DNA from 2 places in the Kocuria sp. 2SI genome. Region 2 is predicted to be linked to the other one. Evidence: riboswitches for the same ligand, from Rfam matches in the RefSeq annotation. Region 2 holds a riboswitch; the other holds the start of a gene.
What was found. A riboswitch is a leader RNA that binds a small molecule or an ion and turns the genes downstream of it on or off. The one in region 2 is predicted to bind S-adenosylmethionine.
Positions count from the first base shown of each region.

Region 1: it holds a riboswitch for S-adenosylmethionine, as region 2 does, so the genes downstream of both, FFS25_RS05550 (MetQ/NlpA family ABC transporter substrate-binding protein) here and FFS25_RS00450 (cobalamin-independent methionine synthase II family protein) in region 2, are expected to answer to the same signal.

Region 1 is NZ_SCNB01000007.1:5,696-9,095, reverse strand. Features, by position in the region: gene dxr (1-deoxy-D-xylulose-5-phosphate reductoisomerase) at 1-876, shown strand, start outside; SAM riboswitch class IV at 986-1,098, shown strand; gene FFS25_RS05550 (MetQ/NlpA family ABC transporter substrate-binding protein) at 1,198-2,073, shown strand; gene FFS25_RS05545 (methionine ABC transporter ATP-binding protein) at 2,109-3,191, shown strand; gene FFS25_RS05540 (methionine ABC transporter permease) at 3,188-3,400, shown strand, end outside.
Region 2 is NZ_SCNB01000001.1:105,505-108,904, reverse strand. Features, by position in the region: gene FFS25_RS00455 (cobalamin-independent methionine synthase II family protein) at 1-595, opposite strand, end outside; gene FFS25_RS00450 (cobalamin-independent methionine synthase II family protein) at 713-1,924, opposite strand; SAM riboswitch class I at 1,941-2,043, opposite strand; gene FFS25_RS00445 (amino acid permease) at 2,173-3,400, opposite strand, start outside.

The sequences.
Region 1 (3,400 bases), on a different contig from region 2:
GGCATCACCGGCTCGATCGGGCTGGCCCCCACCCTTGCCGCCCTGGAGGCCGGCAAGCTGCTGGCCCTGGCCAACAAGGAGTCGCTGATCGCCGGCGGTGAGCTGGTGCGCCGAGCCGCGCAGGCCTCCCCGCACGACGACCCGCTGATCCCCGTGGACTCCGAGCACTCAGCCCTGGCCCAGGCGCTGCGCAGCGGCGCGTCGGCAGAGGTCGATCGGCTCGTGCTGACGGCCTCCGGTGGACCCTTCCGCGGGCGCTCGCGCGATTCCCTGCGGGACGTGCGCCCGCAGGACGCCCTGGCTCATCCCACCTGGGACATGGGGCTGATGGTGACCACGAACTCCTCGACCATGGTCAACAAGGCCCTCGAGGTCCTCGAGGCCCACCTGCTCTTCGACATCCCCTTGGAGCGCATCGACGTGGTGGTGCACCCGCAGTCCGTCGTGCACTCGATGGTGCAGTTCGTGGACGGCTCCACCATGGCTCAGGCCTCCCCGCCGGACATGCGCCTGCCGATCGCGCTGGGCCTCGGCTGGCCGCATCGGGTCCCGGGCGCCGCCTCGCCGTGCGACTGGACTCAGGCGGCGACCTGGAGCTTCGAGCCGCTGGATGAGGAGGCCTTCCCAGCGGTGCGTCTGCTCAAGGAGGCGGCGGCTTCAGGGCCCACCGGCCCTGCCGTGTTCAACGCCGCGAACGAGCAGGCGGTCCTGGCCTTCCACGCCGGGCGCCTGGGCTTCCTGGAGATCGTCGAGCTCGTGGCCGAAGTCGTGCGGGAGCATGAGCCCGTCGACGAGCTGAGCCTCGAATCGGTGCTGGCAGCCGAGGCCTGGGCTCGCTCCCGCGCTGATGAGCTGGTGAGGCAGAGGCGTCGATGAGCCGGCCTCCGGGACGCGGCCGACGTGCATCCGGTGCCTGAGCCAGAGCCCGTGCCAGGCCTCGTGGGGGGCTCGCCCGCACCGGACTCAGATGCTAGGATCTGCGCCGGATGACGAGATCCGGCGCGAAGCTCTGGCTGGCCGGACGGCAACCCTCTCACCGTGGTGGGGTGCCCCAGATGACCATTCGGCTCCGGTTCCGCACCGCGGCAAGCACGGATTTGGGTTCGTGCGCAGCATCGATGCGCACGCCTGACGTTCAGCGCCGCCGGTCACCCCGATGGGATCGGACAGCTCGCTGAACGAAAGGCAACCCCTCCCATGCGCGCACACCGTCTCTCCGCCCTGGCCGTGACCACAGTCCTCGGCCTGACCCTCGCCGGCTGCGGCGGCGGCGACTCCGATGAGGCCCCCTACGACGACGGGGTCATCAAGATCGGCGTCGTCGGCACCACCCCCGTGAACGAGGCCCTCGTGGAGAAGGCCGAGGAGGAGGGCATCACCGTCGAGCTGGTCGAGCTCTCCGAGTACAGCCAGGTCAACCCGGCGACCGTCTCCGGCGACGTCGACATGAACTGGTTCCAGCACATCGCGTACCTGGCGGACTACAACAACAGCTCCGGGGAGACCGTCACCCCGATCGCCTCGACCTCGATCTACCCGCTGGGCCTGTACTCCAACGAGTACGAGTCGCTCGAGGACATCCAGGACGGCGACGAGATCGCCATCCCCAACGACTCGATCAACCAGTCGCGCGCGCTGCTGCTGCTGCAGGCCAACGGCCTGGTCGAGTTCACCTCGGACACCACCGCCCCGACCGAGTCGGACATCGACACCGAGGCCTCGAAGGTCTCCGTCACCCCGGTCTCGGCCGAGCAGACCGTGCTGTCTCTGGACTCTGTGGCCGGCTCCGTCATCAACAACGACTTCCTGGCCCGCGGCGACATCGATCCCGATTCGGCCCTGGCCTCCGACGGCGCCGAGAACGAGAACGCCCGTCCGTACGTGAACCTGTTCGCCACCACCGAGGCCAACAAGGACGACGAGACCCTCCACAAGGTCGCCGATCTCTTCCACACCCCGGAGGTCGAGGAGGCCGAGAAGGAGGACACCAAGGGCACCGCGGTGACCATGGAACTCTCGCAGGAGGAGCTGGAGCAGGTCCTCTCCGATTACGAGGAGGACCTCCAGAAGTGACCCCGGCCGAGCAGTTCCACCCCGACAGCGAGCCGGTGGCCGACGCCGCTGACACGCAGCGGCGTCGGCCCGGGCCCGAGACCGAGGCGATCGTGCGCTTCGACGGCGTCACCAAGTCCTTCACCACGGGCAAGGGCAGGACCAAGCGGGACGTGACCGCAGTCGACGATGTCACCCTCGACATCCGCCGAGGCGAGATCTTCGGCGTGATCGGCTACTCGGGTGCCGGCAAGTCCACGCTCGTGCGCCTGATCAACGGCCTGGAGCCGGTGACCTCCGGCGTCGTCGAGGTCGACGGCCGCCGGGTCGACGGCCGCACCGAGAATCAGCTGGCCCCGATCCGTCGCGACATCGGCATGATCTTCCAGCAGTTCAACCTGTTCACGTCGCGCTCAGTGGCCGGCAACGTCGAGTACCCGCTGAAGCAGGCGGGCTGGTCGGCGGCCGATCGCAGGGCGCGCGTGAAGGAGCTGCTCGAGTTCGTCGGGCTCTCCGAGCGGGCGGGCAACTACCCCGAGCAGCTCTCGGGCGGGCAGAAGCAGCGCGTGGGCATCGCCCGGGCGCTGGCTGCCAACCCCAAGATCCTGCTGGCCGACGAGTCCACCTCCGCACTGGACCCGGAGACCACCCAGGAGGTGCTGGCGCTGCTGCGCCGGGCCAACCGGGAGTTCGGGATCACGGTCGTGCTGATCACCCACGAGATGGACGTGGTGCGCTCGATCGCCGATCGCGTCGCGGTCATGGACAGCGGACGCGTGGTCGAGATGGGCCCCACGGCCCAGATCTTCTCGGCCGGGCAGTCGCCCACGACCCGTCGCTTCGTCTCCACCGTCGTCCACGCCGAGCCGGACGCCGAGGAGCTCGCGCACCTGCGCGCGCGCCACCACGGCCGCCTGGTGGTCATGGAGATCCGCGAGGGCGTCGATGTCGGCACGGTGCTCAGCCGCGCCGCTGCTGAGCGCGGCGTGGGCTTCAGGATCGTGTTCGGCGGGGTGTCGGTGCTGCAGGAGCAGTCCTTCGGCTCCCTGACCGTCGAGCTGCTGGGCGAGCCGCAGGCCGTGGAGGACACGATCGCCCGGCTTGCAGAGGCCACGACCGTGAAGGAGGTGTCGGCATGACCAATTGGTCCGTTCTCGGCCCTCAGCTGCTGACGTCCATCGGCGAGACCCTCTACATGGTCGTGGTGACCATGATCATCGCGGGGTTCCTGGGCCTGGTCTTCGGCGTCGCGCTGTACGTCACGCGTCCGGGCGGCATCTATGCGAACCGCCCGCTGAACACCGCGATCAACCTGATCGTGAACTTCGTGCGGCCGATCCCGTTCATC
Region 2 (3,400 bases):
GGACCTCGTCCTCGTCGCCGTAGTGCTTGTCCTCCAGGCGCGCGCACGACCCCGGCGAGAGTGAAGCCAGGTAGCCCTCGGATGCGCCCGTGGTCTCCAGCGCGCGCTTGAGGTTGGCGATGTCCCGGGCGACGGCCTCCTGGCCGACATAGCGGATCGGGCCCACGAACTCGGGGAACGGCGGCAGATTGCCGGTCGAGATCCCGCTGGAGGGGTCGGTGTAGGCGTCCTGGAAGCGCTGTCGGTCACGACGGTCGCCGAAGCTCGTGAGCCGCACCTGACCCGGCTCGGAGCGCACCGCCGTCTGGCTCCAGAGATCGACCGAGCCGGGGCCCAGCCCGTCGAGGCGGTCGAAGATGTAGTGCCACCAGGCGCCGTAGTCGGTGTCCTCGGACATGGCGTGGCCGTACTCGCCGTCGTTGACGACGTCGATCCCCAGGTTCTTCTGGCGCTGGACGACGTCGACGACAGACTCGGTGAGCAGCTGGTCGTAGTCCTGTCCGCCGGTGCGGGCGCGGTTAGCCTCGATCAGCTGATCGGTGCGCGGCAGGGAGCCGGCGTGGGTGGTGAGGATGCGATTCTCGGAGCGGTGCATGAAGAGATTCCTTTCTGCGTGAGATGGGTATGCGGCCACCCCGCCGAGTGGATACCCAGTTGCGCTGTTCAGGCAGGTAGCGCAACTGGGTATCCACTCGGCGGTGGGGAGGGGGGGTCAGAAGAGGCGGCTCGAGGCGATCTGCGCGCCCTCGGCCAGTGACTCGAGCTTGGCCATGGCGATCTGCGGGTGCAGACGGCCGCCCAGCCCGCAGTCGGTCGAGGCGATGACGCGCTCGCGGCCCACGACGGAGGCGAAGCGCTCGATGCGCTCGGCCACCAGCTCCGGGTGCTCGACCACGTTGGTGGAGTGCGAGACGACGCCCGGGATGATGACCTTGTCCTCGGGCAGCCCGGCATCCGCCCATTCGCGCCACTCATGGCCGTGACGGGCGGAGGCCGCCTCGAAGGAGTAGCCTCCGGCGTCGATCTGCAGCAGGGGCTCGATCAGGTGCTTGAGCTCCAGGTCGGTCGTGTGCGGGCCGTGCCAGGAGCCCCAGCACAGGTGGAATCGGATCTGCTCCTGCGGCAGCCCGCGCAGCGCGTGGTTCAGCGCCTCGATCCGCAGCTGGATGAAGGAGCGGTAATCCTCGAGCGAGGGCTCCGGGTTGATCTGGTCCCACGACTCGGCGATCGAGGGGTCGTCGATCTGCACGATCAGCCCGGCGTCGACGATCGCCTGGTACTCCTCGCGCATGGCGTCGGCGCAGGCGTAGACGAGCTCCTCCTCGGTGGCGTAGTACTCGTTGCTCACTCGGGCGCAGGAGCCGGGGGACAGAGCGGCGATGAAGCCCTGCTCGGCGCCGGAGCCCTCGAGCGCGGACTTGAGGTTCGCGATGTCCGCCTGCACGGCGTCGTGGCCGGTGTAGGTCAGCGGCCCGGTGATCTTGGGCTGGGCCACCCGCTTGCGGGCGGTGAGGATCCCGGAGGACTGATCGGCATAGGCCTCGGCGAAGCGCTGCCGGTCGCGGCGATCGGCGAACGACGTCAGCACGATGTTGCCCGGCGAGGAGCGCTTGGCGCCGGCGTTCGGGTCCCAGCGGTCCTCGTCGGAGGGGCTCAGCCCGCCCAGGCGGGAGAACGAGTAGTTCCACCAGGCGCCGTAGTCGACGGAGCTGGACATGGTGTGGCCGTACTCGCCGTCGTTGACGATGTCGATCCCGATCTCGGACTGCCGGGCGACGATGTCGCGGACGCCCTGCTGCATGGTGGCCACGAGCTCCTCCCACGAGATCGTGCCGGCCTGGTAGGCCTCGTTCGCGGCCAGCAGCTCGGGGGTGCGGGGCAGGGAGCCCACGTGGGTGGTCTGGATGCGGTCGGTGTTCAGCATGCGCGAAGGCACGTCCTTTCCATCGGTCCTGGCGGGAGCACCTCTGCGCTGGGGACGGATCCCCGCATGGTTGCTGCGACGTCTTCGAGCCAAGGTCTCTCGGTCGCTCGTGATGGTGACGTCGATCATCCTGCCATGCCGAGGACGTCGCACCCAACCCACGAAAGCCGTCGAGTGGATCCCCAGTTGCGCTGTTCGCCCGAACAGCGCAACTGGGGATCCACTCGGCGGGGTGGGGGAACGGAGGGTCAGCGGGGCATCGCTGCCGGGTCGTCGAACTCCTCCGGGGCGCGGAAGCGGGTCACGCCGCGGCGCTTGGCCAGCACAGCGCCGATGATCCACAGGAGAGCGAACAGGCCCGCCGTGAGCAGGATCTGCTGACGCACGCCGGGCACCGTCATGCCCAGGATCACGACGGCCACCATGCCCGCCAGCGCCACGTAGGACAGCACCGGGTAGCCCCAGGCCCTGAGCACGAGGTCGCGGCCCTCGCGCTCGGCGCGGCGGCGCAGCACCAGGTGGGAGACGATCGTCATGGACCAGATGACGATCAGGGTGGAGCCCACGATGTTGAGCAGGATGCCCAGGATCTCCTCGGCCCACAGGTAGTTCAGCCCGACCGTCACGAAGCCGAAGGCCACCGCGGCCACCGGCACGCCGCGGGGGTTGGTCCTGCTCAGCGCGGCCGGTGCCAGGCTGCGGTGGGACAGCGAGAAGATCATCCGCGAGGCGCCGTACAGGTTGACGTTCAGCGACGACAGCAGCGCGACGGTCACCACGACCGCCATGATGGAGGCGACGGCCGGAAGCCCCGCGGTGTTGAGCACGGCCACGAACGGGGAGGCCAACAGGTTCTCGTCGTTCCACGGCATGGCCAGGACCATGATGGCCACGGAGCCCATGTAGAAGATCAGGATGCGCCACACGATGGTGCGGATCGCCCGGCCCACGTTCTTCTCGGGGTCCTCGGTCTCGGCCGCCGCCACGGCCACGATCTCGATGCCGCCGAAGGCGAAGGCCACGATCAGCAGGCCGGCGGCCACGCCTCCGATGCCGTTGGGCATGAAGCCGCCGTGGGCGGTGAGATTGGCCAGGCCGGGCGCCTCGGCCGTGGGCAGCAGGCCGATCACGAACAGCCCGCCGATCACCAGGAAGACGACGACGGCGGCGACCTTGAGCAGCGAGAACCAGAACTCGAACTCGCCGAACTGCCCCACGCCGATGAGGTTGATGGCGGTGAAGATGATCATGAAGATCAGCGCGAGCAGCCACTGCGGGGCGATGGGCCAGGCGGAGACCAGGATCTGGGCGGCCGCGGTGGCCTCGGCGGCGATCACGATGATCAGCTGCACCCACCACAGCCAGCCGACGGCGAAGCCCGCGGCCGGGCTGACGGCTCGGCCCGCGTAGACGGAGAAGGCGCCGGAGGTGGGGTGATCGGCGACCATCTCGCCGAGCATGCGCATGATCAGGATG